Regions from separate parts of the Geobacillus sp. Manikaran-105 genome, predicted to be linked through region 3. Evidence: predicted binding sites of a transcription regulator. Region 3 holds the regulator's gene; each other region holds the start of a gene.
The links. Region 3 encodes Rex, which represses fermentation and respiration genes when NADH is low (regulators of the CRP and FNR family bind a similar motif). Its sites were predicted from a motif close to TTGTGAAATATTTCACAA; they were not measured.

Region 1: the regulator Rex is predicted to act here: its motif matches at 5,467-5,484, upstream of CV945_RS14150 (TIGR04053 family radical SAM/SPASM domain-containing protein).
Region 2: the regulator Rex is predicted to act here: its motif matches at 3,788-3,805, upstream of CV945_RS14545 (L-lactate dehydrogenase).

What each region holds. Positions count from the first base shown of each region.
Region 1 covers NZ_PIJG01000054.1:19,895-27,376, reverse strand. Annotated here, with positions in the region: gene CV945_RS14175 (ABC transporter permease) at 1-596, opposite strand, end outside; gene CV945_RS14170 (ABC transporter ATP-binding protein) at 583-1,539, opposite strand; gene CV945_RS14165 (COG1470 family protein) at 1,542-2,708, opposite strand; gene CV945_RS14160 (sigma-70 family RNA polymerase sigma factor) at 2,836-3,417, shown strand; gene CV945_RS14155 (anti-sigma factor) at 3,407-4,156, shown strand; gene CV945_RS14150 (TIGR04053 family radical SAM/SPASM domain-containing protein) at 4,300-5,418, opposite strand; gene CV945_RS14145 (molybdenum cofactor guanylyltransferase) at 5,654-6,235, opposite strand; gene CV945_RS14140 (DUF2249 domain-containing protein) at 6,341-6,574, opposite strand; gene CV945_RS17330 (hypothetical protein) at 6,704-6,871, shown strand; gene CV945_RS14130 (hypothetical protein) at 7,321-7,482, shown strand, end outside.
Region 2 covers NZ_PIJG01000058.1:1,330-9,498, forward strand. Annotated here, with positions in the region: gene CV945_RS14520 (nucleotidyltransferase-like protein) at 1-243, opposite strand, end outside; gene CV945_RS17125 (hypothetical protein) at 287-619, shown strand; gene CV945_RS14525 (YgzB family protein) at 643-996, shown strand; gene perR (peroxide-responsive transcriptional repressor PerR) at 1,023-1,475, opposite strand; gene bcp (thioredoxin-dependent thiol peroxidase) at 1,701-2,177, opposite strand; gene CV945_RS14540 (potassium channel family protein) at 2,243-2,647, opposite strand; gene CV945_RS14545 (L-lactate dehydrogenase) at 2,812-3,765, opposite strand; gene CV945_RS14550 (ABC transporter permease) at 3,912-4,697, opposite strand; gene CV945_RS14555 (ABC transporter permease) at 4,701-5,492, opposite strand; gene CV945_RS14560 (ABC transporter ATP-binding protein) at 5,485-6,489, opposite strand; gene CV945_RS14565 (glutamate-1-semialdehyde 2,1-aminomutase) at 6,664-7,950, shown strand.
Region 3 covers NZ_PIJG01000067.1:2,806-10,974, forward strand. Annotated here, with positions in the region: gene tsaD (tRNA (adenosine(37)-N6)-threonylcarbamoyltransferase complex transferase subunit TsaD) at 1-135, shown strand, start outside; gene abc-f (ribosomal protection-like ABC-F family protein) at 890-2,821, opposite strand; gene moaC (cyclic pyranopterin monophosphate synthase MoaC) at 2,917-3,405, shown strand; gene CV945_RS15250 (redox-sensing transcriptional repressor Rex) at 3,421-4,062, shown strand; gene tatA (twin-arginine translocase TatA/TatE family subunit) at 4,080-4,232, shown strand; gene tatC (twin-arginine translocase subunit TatC) at 4,253-5,002, shown strand; gene CV945_RS15265 (YdiK family protein) at 5,067-5,246, opposite strand; gene CV945_RS15270 (CPBP family intramembrane glutamic endopeptidase) at 5,243-5,977, opposite strand; gene groES (co-chaperone GroES) at 6,334-6,618, shown strand; gene groL (chaperonin GroEL) at 6,737-8,169, shown strand, end outside.

The sequences.
Region 1 (7,482 bases), on a different contig from region 3:
CGGGCAAACTCTTCGAAAGTAGGCGGAATCCCCAAGACCAAAATGCCCAACGCCATCACGAGCAGGCCGAGCGAAAGAAACAAAACAGCATTCAACAACAGCGCAGCGACAAACTTGCCGTTGATCACATAATCGCGCGGAATCGGCTGGGCCATGAGCCGGCTTAACGTCCCCCGATTCCGCTCCGAATTGATGGCGTCAAATCCAAGGGCGATGCCGAGCAGCGGCCCGAGAAAGCTGACAAACGTCAGAAACGAAGGCAACGTTCCGTCCGAGACGGTGAATAATTTTAGAAACAAGTAGGCGCCTTTCGCGATTTCCTTGGCCTCTTCCGAGGAATCCAACGCGTCCCGGATTGTCGTCATCGCCGTATACAGCGAGCCGAAGCAAGTAAGCAAGATGAGGGCGATTAAAATGATCATGCGCCAACTCGTCAAATAATCGGCCAGTTCTTTTTTGACAATGGCCGAAAAGGCGCTGTTTGCCCCTCTTGCTCGTTTCTTCTCATCAAGCGCACCCACCTTCAGCCGTTCGCTCCATCTTTTCACATATGAAAAAACATCGTTTGCCCATCGCTCTTCCTTACTGGCCTTCACGTACATCCCTCCCTTCAAAATAGCGGTGATAAATCTCATCAAGTCCAAAATCCCGCCGGCTGAGATGGAACAGCGAAGATCCTGATTCGATGATCGTCTGGCTGATGGCGGCGCTCACATCCGTTTGGCAATACACATCCCATCCATCTTCCGTTTGCTCCACTTTATTGACGCCCGGAATCGCCTCGATTTTGGACCGTAAGGAAGCGTCAAGCGGCGAAGCAACCACATGGATGACATAGGCATCCTGCAAAAACAGCTGTTGCGCCAGGCGTTCGATATTCCCTTCGGCCAACAATCGGCCGCCCACGAACAAGCCGACTCGGTCGCAAATTTTCTGCACATGGTGCAATTGGTGCGAGGACAGCAGGACCGTGATGCCTTCATGGCGGCTCAAATCGCGGATCAGCCGAAGCAGCTCGCGCACTCCCTCAGGGTCGATGCCCAACGTCGGCTCATCCAAAATGATCACTTCCGGGCGCTTCATCAACACATCGGCCAAGCCGAGCCGCTGCCTCATTCCCCGCGAGTATTTCCCCGCTTTTTTATGGGCCGCATCGGTCAAATTCACCTTCTCGAGCAGCTCCCACGCTCGCTTTTCCGCCTCGGCGCGAGGAATGCCGTTTAACGCCGCCGTATACAGCAAGTTCTCCAACCCTGTCATGTGATGGTAAAAGCCGACATCATCCGGCAAGTACCCGACTTTCCGTTTAACGTCAATGGGATTTCGCACTGGATCGATCCCGCATACCCTAACCATGCCGGACGTCGGCTCGGTGAGCCCGAGCATCATCAAAATCGTCGTCGTCTTTCCGGCCCCGTTCGGGCCAAGAAGCCCAAAAATTTCCCCTTTTTGAATGGAAAGCGACAAATGGTCAACCGCCCGATGGTCGCCATACGTTTTGCACAAGTTGTCAAGCTCGATGACAGCGGGTGCTGCCATGCTTACCTCCTCCCGTATGTTTTGATCAAATAGTACAGCCCTCCGGCCACCCCGAGAATGATCAACACCGCCACCACTCCCCAAACGGTCGACGTTTTGACCGAGACGCGGAACGCCGCCTCCGCCGACGTTTCCGCCGTTTGCGCCTGGAAGTTGACAACATAATCCCCAGCGATCGCTTCATCCGACGCTTTCACTTTCGCCTTGACTGTTTTGGAATCGCCCGGGTTCAGCTGGGCGATCGTGCTTTGATCGAATTCCACTTCCCAATCAGGCGGAGCGTCAGCCGTCATATTGATGTTCAAAAGTGGAGCGCTTCCGGTGTTTTTGACAACAAGATCGATCACCCGTTCATGCCCCGCCGTCACATCGGTGCTTAAGTTTCCTGACGGCGTCGTCAGTTTGAGCGCATACGTGCCCGTAATGACCGCTTCTAACGTCAGCTCAGCCGACGTATCGCTCGTTTGCGCTTTGATCGGGATTTTGTACGTGCCCGCTTTCACATTTTCCGGCGGTTTAACCTCTACGGTAATGTCTCTTGATTCATTCGGCTCGAGCTTCACCGACGTAACGGAATTGCCTTCCGATTTGAACGTGACTTGCCAACCTTTTTCCGCCGCCGAACTTAACGCGTAATTTTGCGTCTTGGCAGTTCGATTTTTCAGCGTGACATCATACGTGAAGCTCGAATCCGCGTGCCCCTCGAGGTTCGTTTGTTCCGACGTCAGTTCCGTTTTAAACGATCCTTGTTCCGTCACGCGGACAAGCAGCGGCAATTTCGATGAACCACTGTCCCCTTTCGCGACGAGCCAAAAGCGGTAATCCCCCTTGTCGACATCCAGCGGCACGGTCACTTCCAACGTGACCTCTTCTTCTTTTCCGCCTCGGACGGACAGCTGCTCAATCGTTCTCCCCTCAGCGGTAATCGAAGTCGACCATCCTTTCGGCAGGTGGTCAAACGAGAAGGTGACGTTTTCAATGTTGGAACCGTTGTTGATGACATTGACCGTATAATCGATTGTTTCCCCCGGCGTCACGGAAAGCCCGGTGTATGGCGTGAAGAGAACAACACCGCTTGCCGCCGATGCCGGGCGGATCGGAAGAAGAAGCGAAAAGAGAGTCAAGATCATGGCGAACATCATGATGATCCTGCTTTGCACGACATTCACTCCCTCCTTCTGTTTTCACTTCGTATACGCCAGAAATGGATCAATGGATTTGTTTTGCAGGAGAAAAATTCAGTTGTAGAATAGATGCAGAGCAACCATTCCAAGCATGCGTCGGGAGGTGGGCAAGATGGAAGACCGACGGGAAGACCTCGAACTGCTCGAGAAGATCGCCGAAGGCTCGCGCGCCGCCTTTGACCGTTTTTACGAAAAATACGCTCCGATGGTCTATCATATCGCTCTTCGGATCGTCGGCGACGAGGTGGAGGCGGAAGATGTCAGCCACGATGTGTTTCTCGAAATCTTGCAAAAACCGCATCAATTCGACCCGAAACGGGGAAGCGTTCAAGCCTTTCTTGCCGTGAAAACGAAAAGCCGGTCGCTCGACCGCCTGCGCAAGAAACGGGACCTTTTAGTGAGCCGCCTTGAGGAAGCAGCTTTAACAGAAAAGGGGGCGGAATTTGATTTTCTCCGCCAACTGGAACAACAAGTCATCCTCGATGCGTTAACCCATCTCCCCGAAGAGCAGCGGCAAGCGATCATTCACTTTTACTTTCGCGGGGAAACCCAGCGGGAAATCGCCGCCGCTATGAACAAGCCGCTGGGCTCCGTCAAGTCGCTCATCCGCTACGGCTTGCGCAATTTGCGGAAACAAAAAGAGTTGTTCCACTGGATGGAGGCTGGCCGAGGTGAAGAACAGCATGAAGCATAGCCATATTTCGGAAGCAAAAATCGTGGACTGGCTGTTAGGCATGCTGCCAGAGCAAGAAAAAGAAGACGTGTCCAACCATCTAAAGCAGTGCCTTGAATGCCAACGCTTGCTTGAAGCGTGGAAAAACATCGGGCTTAAGGAGGAAGCCCAATATGAAGCACCTCCCCTTTCTCATAAAGAGCGAATTTGGGCCCAAGCAGAAGCGCAAAAACAAACGAAGCGGATGCGGCGCGGTCTCCGCATGGCAGGCGGGTGGATCGGTGCAGCTTTGGCCGTTTTCCTTTTCACCTTGCGCCTTTCCGCTCCCAGCGACGGACCAGCCGCTTCCCATGACCGATCGGATGAGCCATATCGATACCAGATTGTCGAACAACATACCGACATTCCGATCGAGCGAATCATCCATAATCCCAAAACGAAACAAATTCCGATTGAGCCATCGGCGCTCTTTCAACAGATGGACGGCACGATTTGGCTCAATGACGATACGAAGGAAATGTTGATGGAAATTGAAGGGCTGCCGCCGTTTGCGGCCCGCGATTATCAATTGTGGATCATTTACACCAACAACGAGGTCAAAGGGGAACTGTTGACGATCCGCCACGGAGCGGCGCGCATTTTGATCACCGGCGAGGATGTCAAACAGTTCAAGCAAATTAAAGCGAGCCTCGAACCAAAAGGGGGAAGCGCGGCGCCGACCGGGCCCGAGACCTTTATAGTCGAGTTGAACCACGAATGATCTTTCAATAAAAACAGGGAAGGGCGCCTGCTCCTCCCCCGTATGTTTTGAACACACATCCAACATCCGCCGCATGCGCCCGGGCAACCGTCTCACGAACGCCGTAGCGCCGTCATTTTAAGCGGCTGTTTTTCACCGCCTTCTTACCGTTGGCTTCGCTCTTTTGTCCGCAGCGCCTTTGGAATGTAAACACAATACGGCTCGCTTTCCAAATAGTCTCCCGTCACCGCGTACGCCCGCGAGCGTGAGCCGCCGCACACATATCGGAACTCGCAGACGCCGCATTTTCCTTTATATTTGTCCGGATTGCGCAAGTCTTGGAAAATCGGCGAGTGTCGGTAAATGTCCGCCAGCGGCGTTCCCCGGACGTTCCCGGCTTTGACTGGCAGCAGCCCGCTTGGGTAGACATCGCCGATATGGGAGATAAAAACAAAGCCGTTGCCGTCGTTTACTCCTTTCGGCGCGCGGCCGAGCCCGTCGACTTGTCCGGTCAACCCTTGGTTCAACACATCTTCGTAACGGATGCCGCCTTTTGTCGTTTTTCCTTCGCGCATTTTCGCCTGCAGCACAACGCGGCGGTAATGCTGGCCGGCTGTCGTTTTAATGTCAAACGGAACGCGCTTGCTCGTTTCATACAACCAGCGGAACACCCGCTCATGCTCGATGGGGGAAATCATGTCCTCCTCCTTCCCCCTGCCTGTCGGCACAAGGAAAAAGACGCTCCAAAGGACGCATTTCAGCTTCTCAACCAATTCCGCCATTTCATCAAGCACATGAACGTTGTATCGCGAAATGACGGTGTTGATTTGCACGGGAATGTCGAGCTCATGCAAGTATTGAATCGCACGGATCGTCAAATCAAACGAGCCGCTCACGCCGCGGAAATGGTCGTGAATCTCGGCATTCGGCCCGTCAAGGCTGAACGCCCAGCGCGACAGGCCGACCTCTTTTGCTTTGCGGATCGCCTCTTTCGTCACGTTCGGCGTCGCGCTCGGCGTCATTGACACGCGCAATCCTTTATCGATCGCATATTTCGCTAAATCGTACACATCCGGGCGCATGAGCGGATCGCCGCCCGTAAAGACGAGCATCGGCTGATCCATCTCGTAAATCTCATCGATCAGTTTTTTCCCTTCCTCAAACGTCAACTCGCGCGGATCGCGATGGTATTGCGCTTCGGCGCGGCAATGAAGGCACTTGAGTTGACAAGCTCTCGTCAATTCCCAAATCACAATAAACGGATTTTCATTAAAATCGCGCATTGCGGCCCCCTCCTTGGCCTCCATTGTACCGCAACATTCAGGCGCGTTATGTGATATCGATCACATCCACAGCAAAGCCACAACAGAGGGCGATCGTACCATGGGCGAAGATGACAGCCATCTGAACAGGCGGTATAATATATTGACCCGCCATACGCCCAAAAAGTAAAGCAAGGATGGCTCCTCTGATTGAAAAAAAGTATATGCTGTGTCTCCTTCGGCCACAATTCCCCCTTCACCGGTACTCTCCCTCCGTATTGACATTGCGCCATACGGTTTCATCCGCGGCAAGCTGTTGGGCGTCAACATAGCGGACGCGGGCGCCGTCAATAAGCGAGATCATCCGCCGTTCGCCGGCGTCAAGCAGCTCGGCGATCACGGAACGAAGCCGACGATGGTATAGAGCGACCAATGGCTCTGGGCGGCCGCCATGGAGTGGAACGATGGCGTCAAACGTCGGATCGATATAGGAAGCAAGCCGCTCCGCCACTTCCCGCCGCATGTACGGCATGTCGCACGGCAGGACGAACACCCAGTCGGCTCGGCTCTGTTCCATGACGGTGTAAAGGCCGGCAAGCGGCCCACAGCCGCGGCAGCGCTCCACATCGAGCAGCACCGAGATGTCCGTTTGCCGGCGGAATTCATCGATAAGCGACGGGTGGCTGACGATGTACAATTCATCGGCGACGGATCGCAGCGCCGCGACGGACCAAGTGAAAAACGGAGCTCCTTCGTGCAACGCAAACGCCTTCGGCCGCCCAAACCGGCGCGACTGGCCGCCGGCGAGCACCGCTCCGGCAATCGTTTGTTTCATCATGCTTCCCCTTTCCGGACATCCATCGTTTGTTTTTACCGTACCATACCAACCGGCGAAAAAAAAAGATTTCCGCCTGCAGACGGAAATCCCAATGGAGCGGATGATTTATTTTTTGCCGATGGCCACCCGCCAGACGTCCGGCCCTTCCTCTAAGTACTCCCACGTAAACTGATCCGGACGCTCCATCATGAATTGGTATTGCAGCGGACGCGGGTCATGGTCATTCGTCAGCTCCATCACTTCCCCCGGCTTCAAACTGTCAAACAGCCGAAAAATTGCCGGATGGCGGTCGCGCGGCGGATAGTCCGGGGCGTGGATTTTGGCGGCAAATTGGTTCATAACATTGGCCTCCTTTGTAGTATAATGAATTATATACTTTATCATAACCGCTTGAGCCTTGGGCGGTAGTGACGAGCGTCACAGCCCGAAGGTGAACATGTTCAATCCCCATGAAAGGAGAAATGGCGGTTGGAAGAGCTTGTTGGCTTTTGCGCGCAATGCGGCAAGCCGATCCATTGTCTGCATGGGTTTTTAAACGGCGTCGTCAGCCGAGAAACAGAGACGTTGTACTGCTTTCCATGCTATGACAAGCAAAAGGAAACCGAACACACCACGCCGGACAAATGCCACAAGTGATTGAAAACGTTCACAAATAAAAGGGGGGCTGACCCAAAAATCCACTAACAAGTGGACTTTTGGAGCCAGCTCTTTCTTTTTTAAATCGTACATTGATCATGAACGATTCCGATTAAATCCCTTGTTTCTCCTTATTATTAAAGAAAGGAAGTTCGATTTTCTTAAAAACAATGTCGCTGCCGGGATTAACATGACCGTACGGGCTAAAACGCACTCCTTTTCCTGGACGGATACAAAGCGACAATGACACAAAACGTTATTTTCAAATTTCTACGAATCATTTATAATATGAATGGGGAACGATTGTCCTCATTTGTTCTGCGCTACAATCCCATCCCTTTCCTCAACCACTTACTCTACACGCTCGTTTCCCCCAATCCTTAAAAGAAAGGAGCGATTCATCATCACCCACTTTTCCATGGCTACTATATAAGAAGGGAGGATTTTCCTTGGAAGCGATATTGAACCAAATTTTGGACAAGCTCCAAATGATCGAACATGAAGTAAGCGACGTCAAAACAAACATGGCAACGAAACAGGAGCTCGAAGAAGTGAAGCAAAACTTCACAACAGAGCTTGAGGATATTAAAGCCAACATGGCAACGAAACAA
Region 2 (8,169 bases), on a different contig from region 3:
TCCGAGAACAAGCCATTCATTTAGCTTCTGTTCATTCACCACATAAAGCGCCGCCTTTTCAGCGCCAAACGAATAATGTTTTAGACATACCGGTTCGCTCTGCGAGTCGACAATGACTAGCAGCACGGCATCAAACGTATCAGTCACCGCTGTATGACAAACCGCTTTTTCAATCATTAAAATGCCGTGCGTATCACTTCTGTTTGTCCACTCTTGACATATTGGGCGCAAAAACTGTTCCATAGGCTGTTTCCGTTGCAGCTAGGAAAAATGCGGCGATTCGCCTTTGACCGCCAGGCGGGCAGGGAAGTTCTTTTCCCTTTTTGTTCACGCCGCTTCCTATCCGCAACGGATCCCCCCTTCCCACGTCTTCCAAGGTTCGACCACCTTGTTATGCGAAAATGGAGCATTGCACACGAAAGTCTTTGTTTTGGCGGTCACCGTCCGTTCTCTCCTCTGTGACCGCCCCGCCGCTGCCTTGCCTGATAAAGGCAGGAGCTTGTTGCTGTCGTTCATTATTCGACAAAAAATGAAAAATTCCTTTCTCTTCTCTAAGAAAAAACAAAAGTCTGATTTTGCCCGTTTCTCCTTCCCGATTGGTGCTTGTTTTATGGTATAGTGGTGTATGTAGGAGGGACGACCATGAGCATCAAATATTCGAGCAAAATCAACAAAATTCGTACGTTCGCTTTGAGCTTGATTTTCGTCGGTGTCATTGTCATGTATCTCGGGCTCTTTTTCCGCACGTCCCCGCTTGTCATGACGCTATTTATGGTGTTAGGTCTTCTGTTTCTCGTCGCGAGCGGCATCGTATATTTTTGGATCGGCACCCTGTCTACACGAGCCGTCCAAGTCGTTTGTCCGTCGTGCGGCAAAGTGACGAAAATGCTCGGGCGCGTCGATTTATGCATGTTTTGCCGCGAGCCGCTGACGCTTGACCGCGAACTTGAGGGGAAAGAGTTTGACGAGAAGTACAACAGAAAAAGAAAAAGCTGATAGCTGCTTTTGCACTATCAGCTTTTTTAATGCGCCCGCACGCTGCTTTTTTGACAGTCCGGGCATATCCCATATACTTCCATCCGGTGATGGTCCACCTTAAACCCGGTTACGTGGGCGGCGAGCTGCTCCACCTCATCGAGCGCTGGGTAATGGAAGTCAACGATTTTGCCACACTCCTCGCATATAACGTGATAATGGTTGGAAGTGACAAAATCAAACCGGCTTGATGAATCGCCATATGTCAGCTCTTTGACAAGCCCGATTTCTTTGAAGACGCGCAAGTTATTGTAGACGGTCGCTACGCTCATATTCGGAAATTTCCCTTCCAGCGCTTTGTATATTTCATCCGCTGTCGGATGGGACATCGAGGTGATCAAATACTCTAATATCGCATGACGCTGCGGCGTGATGCGTATGCCCGTCTTTTTCAACATGTCAAGCGCTTCCTTCAGCTGCTCGTTGGCAGACACCGTCATGCACCTCACTCTCTGTATAAGATGAAAAAAATTATCATTTTATAATATTTATAATTAGTCTACAAGGAGTATATGCCTTTTGTCAATATAGATACCATTAATATATGGGCTCAGCCATCTTTTTAACAAAAAAAGGGGGTGGGAATCACTTCCACCCGCCGCATTTCCTTCATTTGAGGAGGTTACTATGCATTGTACGCAAAAACGTTGTGATTGATTGGACACTCACCTAGACGATGCCAATCGGGCGACTTCCGCGAGCGCCTCATCGACGTGCCCCTTCACTTTCACCCCACGCCATTCTTGAACCAACGTCCCATCGGGGGCGATAATGAACGTGGAGCGTTCGATCCCCATATACTCTTTGCCGAAGTTTTTCTTTTTCTTCCACACTCCGTACATTTCTGCCACTTCATGTCGCTCGTCGGAAAGAAGCAAAAACGGCAGTTTGTACTTTTCGATAAACGTTTCATGCCGTGCAACCGGATCCGGGCTCACCCCTAAAATGACAGCGTTCAGTCCGGCGAATTGCTCGTGACGGTCGCGAAAATCGCACGCTTCTGTCGTGCATCCAGGCGTCATATCCTTTGGATAAAAATAAAGGACGACATACTGGCCGCGGAAGTCTGAGAGCGAAACCATTTTCCCGTTGCTTGCCGGCAAGGTGAAATCTGGAGCTGGCTGGCCAATGGCGATCGTCATAGCGTTCCCTCCGTCTCCTTAATGTCTTCTTTTAGCGTAACGAAGACAGAGGAAAATTGCAACTGTCAACGGCGATCCCAGTCAAATACCGTGCGCGTGACGATGACAGCAGGCATAATGTAGCCAAGCAGCGCCTCGGCGATGGCGATCCACCGCCCGATGCCGACCGGGGTGACGTCTCCGTATCCGACCGACAGGAGGGTCATGCCGCTTAAATATAGACTGTCTTCCAGCATAGACAGGCGGTTTCCTGCTGCACTGCTTGGTGACGGAGTAAATACATGATGGCCGTTGGCTTGCAAAATCATATAAATCATCGCAAACCCTAGCAGCATCGTCACATACCATTGAACGAGCACCCATAAACTGTCAAGGGAGAGGCGGTGCGTTGCTTGTACGCGCGCTGTCCAAAGCGAGGTGATGCTGCCGAGCAGCACGGCGGTCACCACTCCGAGGAATGCGTAATCCATTCGCTTCCCTCCACAAATTGTCCGTAGTTCATATATACACCGTGAAACGGACAATTATGCGGGAATAAGCCGCCTTCCCAATCGGAACAGCGTGTCGCCCCCAGAGCCATACATCCCCCTGTTTGGACGAGAAAGACTGTTGGCACAACTTTTCGTTTGTTGCCTCATCGCGTAAAAAAACGGGCTAGCACGCTTTTTAATGTGGCTGCGCTATGATGGAATCGATTTTTTTCGTCATCATTCAATTCAATTTCGATCACCTCGCGGATGCCATTGCGGTTAATGACAGCCGGCACGCCGATGTAGACGTCGCGCTCCCCATATGGGCCATCGAGGTAGGCCGATACGGTCAAAATAGCGTTTTCGTTATGCAAAATGGCGCGCGTCACGCGGGCAAGCCCCATCGCAATCCCGTAGTACGTCGCTCCTTTTTTCTCAATAATTTGGTAGGCGGCGTCGCGGACATCTGTGAAGATGCGCTCCAACTCTTCCTTCGCTTGTTCTCCTTTCGCTTCAACAAGCTTACGGATCGGCACACCACCGATATCAGCCTGGCTCCAGACCGGGAGTTCAGTGTCGCCGTGTTCCCCAATAATATAGGCATGAACATTTTGCGGAGCGACAGAGAAATACTCGCCCAACAAAAAGCGGAACCGCGCCGTATCTAAAATCGTCCCCGAACCGATCACCCGCTCATGCGGCAGGCCGCTGAATTTCCACGTCGCGTACGTTAAAATGTCGACCGGATTGGTGGCGACGAGAAACAGTCCTTGAAATCCAGATGCCATGACCGACTCAACGATCGAGCGGAAAATGGCAATGTTTTTGTCCACAAGATCAAGCCGCGTCTCGCCCGGTTTTTGGTTGGCGCCGGCGCAAATGACAATCAAATCGGCATCGCGGCAATCATCGTAATCGCCGTGCCAAATGTCAGCCGGCTTCGGCGCAAATACTTTCCCATGGTTGAAGTCCATCGCATCGCCTATGGCCTTGCTTTCATTCGCATCGATGAGCACGATCTCATCGGCAATCCCTTGATTCATTAAGGCAAACGCATAACTGGCGCCGACAAACCCGGTGCCGATGACCACTACTCGGGTTCCACCGTTGTTTTTCATTGCATTCATCCCCCTCAATACAATGTGAACACTTTCACAAAATATTTTACGCGAAAGGCGCACCGCGATGCATGCGCGATTGTGGCGATTGTTTGACTATTGTTTGTCCATTTCATGACAGACGCCGCGGCAAACAACGGGAGCACTCAGCTCCCCGTCCCGCGGTACCTCCTGACCCCGGCGTTCCAGAGCATCACGGCGATGATGAAAAACAACACGCCGACAACCGGGGTCAAAAACGCATAACCATACCATTCCTGCTTATGGAGAAAATACGAAGCTGGATAAACGCCGACAAAGGCAAACGGCAGCACCCACGTTAACATATAGCGGATAACGCGGTGATAAATATCGACCGGATAGCGGCCGTAGCTGCTGATGTTGTACATCATCGGCATGATGGATGTGCGGGCATCGGCAAAAAAACTGATCGTCGCCAGTGAAATGAAAATGCCGGCGTAAATCAATGCACCGCCAATCACAAGCAAAATAAACACGAAGACATCATACCAATGAAATGAAAGAGACAAGCGGCTGCCGGCATACAGCATAATGATCAGCCCGGGCACAGCGCCAAGCAACGATTCGAGCTCCATCCGCTCCAAAATGATCTGGAACAGGCTGTGAACCGGGCGCGTCAACACGCGATCCATTTCTCCCTGAACAATGTAGCGCTCGTTGAAATCCCATAGATTAAAAAAGGCGCCAAATACGGCGTACGGCACAAGGAAAAAGCCGTAAATAAACAACATCTCATCGCGCGACCAACCGTGAAGCAGCGTCGTATGGCCAAACACGACGAGCAAGAACACCAAGTTGACCGCCTGCGCCATGAAGTCGGACAACCATTCAATCAGCAAATCCGCGCGGTATTGCCATTTTGTCTTCATGTACTGGGCCATATATTGAAAAAAAACCGATACGTAAAACAAAGTCTACCCCCCTTGCACAACGAGCCGTTTTTTCGCCACCCACCATAACAGCACAATCGGAAACCATAACAGCACGCACCATGCCGCCTGCAGAAGCAGGCCATCACGGACAGCAGCTCCTTGAAAACTTTCTGTGATGATCATGCTTGGAATGTAGCTGATGGCTTGAAACGGCATATACGCCATGAGCTGTTGCGCCCAATCCGGGTAAAACGACAACGGCAAAATCAGACCGGAAAATAGATCAATAATAAACCGTTTCGCCCTCAGCAGCCCTTCATTTCGGAACGTAAAAAATGTCACGACTCCCGCAAGCAAGTTCAGCTCCGAAAAGATGATAAAGCTGAATAGAAGCGACAAGCCAAAAGACAGCCATGTTTTGGCGTGTTCCGGAAACTCGAGCGGCAAAAAGAGCGAGACAACCAGCAACCCCGGCAACGATAGGAAGAACAAGCGGAACAGCCCTTCGCCAAGCCCTTGCACCGCTTTCATCCCTAAATAGCTGTACGGACGGATGAGTTCCGTCGCTATTTTTCCATCGCGGATTTCCATCGCGATTTCGCGGTCAAGGTTGTTAAAATAAAACGCCCGCGCCAGCCAGGAAATGGCGACATACGTCGTCATTTGCCCAAGCGACATCCCTTGCATCGATGATTTGCCGCCATAAATAGCCGACCAAAGGAAGTAATACGCTGAGATGTTAATGGCGTAAATCAAAATGCCAGTATAATAGTTTGTCCGGTAGGCAAGCATCATTAAAAAGCGGATGCGGATCATTTCGACATACTTACCCATTAGCCGCACCTTCTTGATAAATATTGCGGATGATCTCCTCCGTCGGCACTTCATGAATGTGGATGTCTTGCAGTGGATAGCGGGCGGCGACGCGGCTGACGACTTCCGGCACGCCTCCTGATGGAACGTGCGCCACCCAAACGTTCGGCTGTTCACCTTGTTTCCAATTAACATCCAATCCAGTTGTCAGCTCCTGCAAGGCAACGAGGGTGGCTTCTTCAACAAATGTAAACGAAATCCGTTTTCCTTGGCCCCATTTTTCTTTCAACTGCCCGAGCGAACCGTCATAAATGATTTTCCCTTCATCAAGCATAATCACCCGCTCGCAAAGCGCTTCAATGTCTGACATATCGTGCGTCGTCAGCAGGATCGTCGTGCCATACCGTTCATTCAATTGCTTTAAAAACTGGCGGATGTTCAGTTTCACCAGCACATCCAAACCGATGGTCGGCTCGTCCAAAAACAACAGCGGCGGGTTGTGAATGAGGGCGGCGGCGAGCTCGCAGCGCATCCGCTGGCCAAGCGACAGCTTGCGCACCGGCTTGTCAAGGAGCGGACCGATGTCTAGCATCTCGATGACTTCGCCCATATGACGGCGATATTGCTCATCGGGGACGCGGTATACTTTTTTTAACAGACGAAACGATTCTTGCACGGCGATGTCCCACCATAATTGCGAGCGCTGGCCGAAGACGACGCCGATCGTCCGCACAAATTTCTCCCGCTCTTTATGCGGATTCATCCCGTTGACGACAATGCGCCCGGATGTCGGCGTTAAAATGCCGGTCAACATTTTGATCGTCGTTGACTTGCCGGCGCCGTTTTCGCCAATATAGCCGACGATCTCTCCTTGCCTGACCGCAAACGAAATGCCGTCCACCGCACGGATGGTCGCATAACGGCGCGTCCATAAATCGCGAAACGCTCCGACGAGGCCAGAGCGGCTTTTGTGCACTTTAAATTCTTTGCGCAATTGTTCTACTTCGATGGCGTTCATCGTTCTCCTCCTGCCTCTTCATCACATCAACATCAAAAAGGACGTCATCCGCCCTTCTCCTATGTTGCAATTATACATAAATCGTTGCTATTTTCACCTTTTTTGTTTTTCCAGACAAGTGTGCGTGCTATGGTAAAATAAAGAGGCAGTCATCGGGAACAGGAGGATGAAGCGATGCAATGGACAAAATCGGAGCAATTGTATGAAGAAGCGCTCCAGCACATCGTTGGCGGGGTGAACAGCCCGTCCCGCTCATACAAAGCGGTCGGCGGCGGTGCCCCAGTCGTGATGGAGCGGGCGCAAGGGGCGTATTTTTGGGATGTGGATGGAAACAAGTACATCGACTACTTGGCCGCCTACGGACCGATCATCGCCGGGCACGCCCATCCGCACATCGCGGAAGCCATCCGAAGCGCCGCCGAGACCGGTGTGTTGTACGGCACGCCGACGCCGCATGAGATTACATTTGCGAAGATGTTGAAAGAGGCGATTCCGTCGCTTGAGAAAGTCCGCTTTGTCAACTCGGGGACGGAAGCGGTGATGACGACAATCCGCGTCGCCCGCGCCTACACCGGACGAAGCAAAATCGTCAAATTCGAAGGCTGCTACCACGGCCATTCGGACCTTGTACTTGTCGCCGCCGGCTCGGGGCCATCGACGTTGGGGACGCCGGATTCAGCCGGCGTGCCGCAAAGCATCGCCCAAGAAGTCATTACCGTGCCATACAACGATGTCGACTCATTCCGTGAAGCGATGAATGTTTGGGGCGAACAAGTCGCCGCCGTATTGGTTGAGCCGATCGTCGGCAACTTCGGCATCGTCCTACCAAAACCGGGCTTTTTAGAAGCGATCAATGAGATTGCTCACAAGGAAGGGGCGCTCGTCATTTACGACGAAGTGATCACCGCCTTCCGCTTTATGTACGGCGGAGCGCAAAACTTGCTTGGTGTGGAGCCCGACTTGACGGCGATGGGGAAAATTATTGGCGGCGGTCTGCCGATTGGGGCGTACGGCGGACGCCAGAACATTATGGAACAAGTCGCTCCGCTCGGACCGGCGTACCAGGCGGGAACGATGGCCGGCAACCCGGCATCGATGCTTGCGGGCATCGCCTGCCTTGAGGTGTTGAAACAAGAGGGCGTCTATGAGCATCTCGACCGATTGGGAGCCATGCTGGAAGAGGGCATCCTTGCCCATGCTCGCCAATGCGGCCTGCCAGTGACCGTCAACCGCTTAAAAGGCGCGCTCACCGTCTTCTTCACGGACGAAAAGGTGGAAAACTACAAGCAAGCCCAGCGCAGCGACGGCGAGTTGTTTGCGAAATTTTTCAAGCTCATGCTCAAACAAGGGATCAATCTCGCGCCATCGAAATATGAAGCATGGTTTATCACCCTCGCCCATACAGAAGACGACATCGCCTATACGATCGAGGCGGTCGGCAAGGCGTTTCGGCAGCTATAAGCGCTTGCGCCTCCGTCCCCCTCGTCAAACAGCGCCCGCGTCAGGCAGGCGCTGTTTTGTTTTCACTGCATTTGTTGACAATTTTGTGAACAAAGCAGGAGAACAGGAAAGGGTCATTGATTTCCACCTGCCTGCATGATATGATAAACATCAAATTCTGAAAATTAAGACTCGTATTTTTCATCCAGCAAGCAGTGGAGGAGGTGACCGGCGCCGAGG
Region 3 (8,169 bases):
GAGCTTGTCATCCCACCGTTATCGCTATGCACTGATAATGCGGCGATGATTGCCGTTGCGGGAACTGTGTTATATCAACAAGGAAAGCGGGCTGATTTGGCGCTCAACGCCAATCCAAGCTTGCCGCTTGTCTAGAAGGTCGGTGATTTAGTACAAAATACTGCTAGCTCCACTTGTTTCTCAATTAGAGAAAAACTGTGGAATCAGCCTTCTTTTTTGGCGAAATGCCGTTGATTTGCTCGTGACAGCAGTTTGTCACCGGCCTTCTAGGAGGTTGGGGATTTCATGAAAAACTGGCCCAAAACGCACTTTTCTCAAGTTAAAAATCCTTTTAAAGAGCGGATCGCTTAGGGCAGGCGGTCTGCTCTTTTTTGTTTGGCAAGCGGAACGGCTGTCGGGTGGGGACTTGTTGTGCATAGTTTTATCCATAGGTTGTGGACAATGTGGAAAAGTAACAAAAACATGATAACGGCGAGGAGTGCAATACACAATCATTTTTTCATAGAGGAAAGGGATTGGTTGTGGATAATGTGGAAAAGTCGGTGAATAACTTCTGTTTTGCACAGAAAAGTGTGGATTTCTTTGTGGATAATGTGATTAACACAAAAACGGGGCTGACCTAAAAGGTCGCCTGCCTTCAAGATAGGCGCACGTCTAGTGCGGCAGAAACAGCAAGCATATATATGCAACGAAAGAGGGTGTTCCAATCCTTTGGGGACACCCTCTTGTCAGTCATCGTCCTTCACCTAAGAAGCAGCTTTCATGAACAAGGCAAAAGGCTGCTAAATGAGTTTGGCCTGTGATCGGCCTGGCGCGGTGATGATGCGCACGAGCAGTGCACATGAAGCCGCTAGATGCCCGTGTTGGCGTTCCCTGGCAGCGGATTGGCTCAAAACGAGGCGTAGAGCTGTTCCCACTCGGCCAATAACGTTTCAAGCTGCTGTTTCCGCTTTTCGTTTTCTTGCGTGAGCTGCTGCACGGTTTCATAATCGCCGTATACAGACGGGTCGCACAGCTGCTGCTCGGTTTCAGCGATTTGTGCTTCCAGTGCGGCGATCTCGGCTTCGATCTCTTCCAGACGGCGCTGCCGTTGGCGCTGTCGTCTTTTTTCCTCTTTTTCTTGCTCGTATGTGGATTTGGCTGTTTCGCCGCTGTCCGGTGATGCGGGCGGGTGGGAGTCCAGGCGCGCCAATTCGCGCATTTCTTCTTTTTTCGCCACGTAATAGTCATAGTCTCCTAAATATTCGACAAGCCCATCGCCCGAGAGTTCAAACAGCTTTGTCGCGATGCGATTAATGAAATAGCGGTCGTGGGAGACGAACAAGATCGTTCCCGGATAGTCGACAAGCGCCTGCTCGAGCATCTCTTTGCTGTCAAGGTCGAGATGGTTGGTCGGTTCATCCAACAAGAGAACGTTGGCTTTTTGAAGCATGAGTTTGGCGAGCGCCAGGCGTGCTTTCTCTCCGCCGCTTAAGGCGGAAACCGGTTTTAAGACGTCGTCGCCGGAAAACAAAAAGTTGCCGAGCACGGTGCGAATTTCTTTTTCGGTTTTGTCCGGGTAGGCGTCCCACAACTCGTCGAGCACTCGTTTGTTTGTCGACAGTTCCGCCTGGTTTTGGTCGTAATAGCCGATTTTCACATTTGCACCGTACCGGAGCTTTCCGGATTGAACTGGGAGCTTTCCGGCGATCGTCTTCAACAATGTCGACTTGCCGATGCCGTTTGGTCCGACCAAGGCGACACTCTCCCCCCGTGTGATGCGAAAGCTGATTTGGCGGATGACCGGTGCGCCTTCGCGATAGCCGGCGGTCAATTGCTCTGCGGTGAGCACCTCATGGCCGCTCGGCCGCTCAATCGCAAAAGAAAAAGAAGCTGATTTTTCATCTCCGGCCGGGCGTTCAAGCCGCTCCATTTTTTCGAGCTGCTTTCGCCGGCTTTGCGCCCGTTTCGTTGTCGAGGCGCGGGCGATGTTGCGCCGGATGAAGTCTTCGAGGCGGGCGATTTCCTCCTGTTGCTTTTCGTATCGTTTTAGCTCTTGTTCGTATTGCTCAGCCCGAAGCTCCAAATAGCGGCTGTAATTGCCGCTATACCGCTTAAGCGTCGCGTTGGACAGCTCGTACACTTCGGTGACGACTTTGTCCAAAAAGTAGCGGTCATGGGAAACGAGCAGAACGGCGCCGGGGTATGCCTGTAAATATTGCTCGAGCCATGTGAGCGTATCGAGGTCCAAATGGTTCGTCGGCTCGTCTAAAATGAGCAAGTCCGGCTTGGCCAACAGCAGTTTTCCAAGGGCGAGCCGCGTCCGCTGTCCGCCGCTTAGCGAGGAAACGGGCGTTGTTTGGTAATCGTATGACGAAAATTGCAGCCCGTGCAAAACAGAGCGGATGTCGGCTTCATACTGATAGCCCCCTTGTTCTTTGTATTGCTCTTGCAAGTTGTCATACGCTTGAAGCGTTTTTTCGTAGCGGGACGGATCGGCGAGCAGATCCGGGTCGCCAAGCTGGGCGCCGAGCTCTGCCAGCTGCGCTTCGATCGCCCGGAGCGGCGCGAATACGTCCAGCATCTCGTCCCAAATGGAGCGTGACGAGTCGAGCCCGCTGTTTTGCGCCAAATAGCCGATTTTGATATGGCTTGGCTTGATGATTTCACCGCTGTCGGAAGAAAGTTCGCCGGCGATGATCTTCAGCAGCGTCGATTTGCCTGCGCCGTTGCGGCCGACAAGAGCAATGCGGGCGCGGGACTGTATTTCTAGTTTTATATTCGATAAAATAAGGTCAGCGCCAAAATATTTCGTGAGTCCATTCACTTGCAAAATGATCATGTCCGTCACCTCGCGAATAGTTTAACGCAAGTCGCGAAAACGGTCAAAGACAGATAACGAAAAATGGTGTATAGTGATAAATGGAGGAGATTGTCTTGTCATCGTTTACGCATTTCAATGAACAAGGCCGGGCGAAAATGGTCGACATTACACACAAGGAAGATACGGTCAGGATAGCGGTGGCGAGAACGAGCGTCACCGTCAATGAAGAGATTTACGAAAAGATGACGAACAATGCCATTGAGAAAGGTGATGTGCTGGCGGTAGCCCAGGTGGCCGGGGTCATGGCGGCGAAAAAAACGGCCGATCTCATTCCGATGTGCCATCCGCTTATGTTAAAAGGCGTCGATATTGCCTTTGCTTGGGAAAAAGAGGCGGAAGCGTATAAACTTGTGATTACCGTGACGGTCAAAACGAAAGGGAGCACAGGAGTGGAGATGGAAGCGCTGACGGCGGCTTCGGTATGCGCATTGACTGTGTACGACATGTGCAAATCGCTCGATAAAGGAATGACGATCGGTCCAACGTATTTGGTCGAAAAAACGGGCGGGAAGTCCGGCCATTATCGACGGAAAACCGATTAGCTGGGGGATGAAACGATGAGCAACGAACAACCGAAAATCCCGCAGGCGACTGCCAAGCGTCTGCCGTTATACTATCGGTTTTTGAAAAATTTACATGCCTCAGGGAAGCAGCGCGTGTCCTCCGCCGAGCTGAGCGAGGCGGTGAAAGTCGATCCGGCGACAATTCGCCGCGACTTTTCGTATTTTGGCGCGCTCGGCAAAAAAGGATACGGGTATAATGTCAATTATTTGTTGTCGTTTTTCCGCCAGACGCTTGAAGAGGACGAAGTGACCGAAGTCGCCTTGTTTGGCGTCGGCAATTTAGGCACCGCCTTTTTAAACTACAACTTTTCGAAAAATAACAACACGAAAATTGTCATGGCGTTTGATGTCGATGAACGGAAGGTCGGAACGACAGTCGGCGGGGTGCCGGTCTATCATCTCGATGAGCTGGAGGAGCGGCTTCGCGGCGACATTCCGGTCGCGATTTTAACCGTGCCGGCCGCCGCGGCTCAAGCGCTGACCGACCGCCTTGTCGCGCAAGGAATTAAAGGCATTTTAAACTTTACTCCGGCGCGGTTGAACGTGCCGAACCATATTCGCGTCCATCATATCGATTTAGCCATTGAGCTGCAGTCGCTCGTCTATTTTTTGAAAAACTATCCATCGCCATCGTAAAAAGGAGAGAACAACACATGAAATATTTGTTGCTCGTTCTTGTCATTTTGTTGCTGTTTGGCACGAAAAAGCTGCCGGAGTTGGGGCGGTCGTTCGGCCAGTCGCTTCGCGAGTTTAAAGACGCCACAAAAGGGCTCGCTGATGACGAAGAAACGAAAACCGACCGATGACAAGGCAGGATGGGGAAACGATGAATGACAAAGAAATGTCCGTGTATGAACACCTCGGAGAGCTGCGGAAACGGCTGATCATCGTGCTTCTCTTTTTCGTTGCGGCGCTTGTAGCCAGCTTCTTTTTTGTCGACGACGTCATTGTGTATTTGCAGCACACTGCGGAAGCGAAACAGCTGACGATGAACGCGTTCCGCCTCACCGATCCGATTAAAGTGTATTTTCAGTTTGCCTTTGTCATTGCCGCTGTACTGACCGCTCCGGTGCTGCTCTATCAAATTTGGGCGTTCGTCAGTCCGGGGCTGTATAAAAAAGAGCGGAAAGCAACGCTCAGCTACATTCCAGCATCGATCATTCTATTTTTAGCCGGGGTTGGTTTTGCGTATTTCGTCTTGTTTCCATTTGTCGTCCGGTTTATGAATCAGCTGGCGGAACGGCTCGGCATTCAACAGATGATCGGCATTAACGAATATTTTCAGTTTTTGCTGCAGCTCGTGCTGCCGTTTGGCATCGTGTTTCAGCTGCCGATTGTTGTCCTGTTTTTCACCCGCTTAGGGCTTATTACGCCGCAGCTTCTTGTTCGCATCCGCAAGTATGCGTATTTGGCGCTGCTTATTTTAGCGGCCGCCATTACGCCGCCGGATGTGTTGTCGCAAGTGATCGTCATGATTCCACTGACGCTTTTGTATGAGGGGAGCATCTGGGTTGCCAAAATCGGCTATCGAAAGGCACAATTAGCAGCGGAGGAAGGAAGCGGCGATCCATATTGAGGGCAGCATCAAGAGGACGGTTCATACGGCGCCAGGCAAAAACCCTCCCCCAATGGGGAGGGTTTTATTGTCTCGGTGTGAAGAACAGGCGAAAGGCGGTGCCGAAATCAAAAGCGGCCAGCGCCGCCAACGCGATGGTTGAGACGTTCCAAATCGTTTCATGAACGCTTTCGATCGCCAAATACGTAAACAGGAAGCCCAAGATGAAATACGGAACAGAAAACAGCCGCGGATGGCGCGTCATAGCCAAATCCTCCAAATGGCCAGCGGCAGTTCCGCTTGGCGCATCATGTTTTCCAATTCATCAGCCAACAAAATTTGAACGGCAACAACAAACGTGTTCATTGCTACATGGGCGAACATCGGCACGAAAATGCGTCCGGTTTTGGCGTATAAAAAGGCGAACACCATCCCCATGGATGTGTACAAAAGCAAATGCTCCGGCTCCATGTGGGCGAGAGCGAACAGAAGCGAGCTGGCCAGCGCTGCCAACCAAAAGTTGTATTTTTCATAAAGCGAGCCAAAAATGATTTTGCGGAAGATGAGTTCCTCCAAAACCGGGCCGATGACCGACGTGACGACGACGAGCAATGGCGTCAGGCGGATGATGTCGATGATTTGCCTTGTGTTTTCCGAGCCCGGCTCAATGCCCAATAGACGCCATTCGATGTTGGCGGCAACGCTTTGCGCGGCAAGCGCCAAAAAGACGCCCGAGATCGCCCACATCCATGACGAGGCGAGCGGCAGCCGCCGCATTGTCCGTTCATCGCGGTCGCCGCGCAGCAGCCATAAAATGATGGCAAAAGCCAATAAAAAGCTGATGACCGCCCAATAGCCGGAGGCAATTTTCGCTGCTTCGAGACGTGTTTGCGCGCCTTGGCCGACGCCGAGGGCGCGAAGGAGCGGCACACCGACAAAGGAGGACAGCTGCATGGCGATATAGGTGATGATGACATACCAGTAACGGCGCTTCAAATCGTTTTACCCCTTTATTTCAAATATATCCGTATTGTAGCACATGTTCGGCGAAAATAGTAAGAAAACTGCATCCTCGCATCCCACCTGACCGCCGTAAAAAAAAATTAACCGGAGCCGTTTATCAGTCCGAGGAATGTGAAATAATGAAAACGGGCTCCGCGCGGATGGGGAGTAGAGGCAAAACAACCGGCTCCTTTTGCTCTTTCTTCTTTAGGAGAGAAAAACAGTTATTTTTTTGCATTTCCTACTTGCAAAACGGAGAAGAGTTCATTAATATTATAAGTGTGTTAGCACTCAATAATGATGAGTGCTAATAAGAACGGCGAAAACTATCGTTAAGGAGGTTGTTTCCCGTGTTGAAGCCATTAGGCGATCGCATTGTCATTGAAGTCGTGGAAACTGAAGAAAAAACGGCTAGCGGCATCGTGCTGCCGGATACGGCGAAAGAAAAGCCGCAAGAAGGTCGCGTTGTCGCTGTCGGTGCAGGCCGCGTGCTTGACAACGGCCAACGCGTTGCGCCGGAAGTTGAAGTCGGCGACCGCATCATTTTCTCGAAATACGCCGGCACGGAAGTAAAGTACGACGGAAAAGAATACTTAATTTTGCGCGAAAGCGACGTTTTGGCTGTCATCCGCTAATATATTGCGTTCACCACATAAACATTCCGGAAAACTGACATATCCTTAACTTTATGACACGAATACTTACCTTTTTCACGGCATGCAGTGAAACAAATTCATAAGGAGGTAACGGGGTATGGCAAAGGAAATTAAGTTCAGCGAAGAAGCGCGCCGTGCGATGTTGCGCGGGGTGGACAAACTCGCAGACGCAGTGAAAGTCACATTAGGTCCGAAAGGCCGCAACGTCGTATTGGAGAAAAAATTCGGTTCTCCGCTCATCACGAACGACGGGGTAACGATTGCGAAAGAAATCGAACTCGAAGACCCGTTTGAAAACATGGGCGCGAAACTGGTCGCTGAAGTCGCCAGCAAAACGAACGACATCGCTGGGGACGGGACGACAACGGCTACCGTATTGGCTCAAGCGATGATCCGTGAAGGATTGAAAAACGTGGCAGCTGGCGCCAATCCGATGGGCATCCGCCGCGGGATTGAAAAAGCGGTAGCGGTAGCGGTTGAAGAATTAAAAGCCATCTCCAAACCGATCAAAGGAAAAGAATCGATCGCCCAAGTGGCTGCGATCTCGGCTGCTGACGAAGAAGTCGGCCAATTGATCGCTGAAGCGATGGAACGCGTCGGCAATGACGGCGTCATCACGCTTGAAGAATCGAAAGGCTTCACGACGGAACTCGACGTTGTCGAAGGGATGCAATTCGACCGCGGTTACGTTTCGCCGTACATGATTACAGATACGGAAAAAATGGAAGCTGTTCTCGAAAATCCGTACATCTTGATTACGGACAAAAAAGTATCGAGCATCCAAGAGCTGTTACCGGTTCTTGAGCAAGTCGTGCAACAAGGCCGTCCGCTCTTGATCATTGCGGAAGATGTCGAAGGCGAAGCACTCGCAACGCTTGTTGTCAACAAGCTGCGCGGCACGTTCAATGCGGTAGCTGTCAAAGCGCCTGGCTTTGGCGATCGCCGCAAAGCGATGCTCGAAGACATCGCGATTTTGACAGGCGGCGAAGTCATCTCCGAAGAGCTTGGCCGTGAACTGAAATCGACCACGATCGCTTCGCTCGGCCGTGCGTCGAAAGTGGTTGTTACGAAAGAAACGACGACGATCGTCGAAGGCGCTGGCGATTCGGACCGCATCAAAGCGCGCATCAACCAAATCCGTGCGCAGCTTGAAGAAACGACGTCCGAATTCGACCGCGAAAAACTGCAAGAACGCTTGGCGAAACTCGCTGGCGGCGTAGCGGTCATCAAAGTTGGCGCAGCGACAGAAACGGAATTGAAAGAACGCAAACTGCGCATTGAAGATGCGCTCAACTCGACTCGTGCTGCGGTTGAAGAAGGCATTGTCGCTGGCGGTGGCACGGCGTTGATGAACGTCTACAGCAAAGTTGCGGCCATCGAAGCGGAAGGCGATGAAGCAACGGGTGTGAAAATCGTCTTGCGCGCGATCGAAGAACCGGTTCGTCAAATCGCGCAAAACGCTGGTCTGGAAGGCTCGATCATCGTTGAGCGCCTGAAAAACGAAAAACCGGGCATTGGCTTCAACGCGGC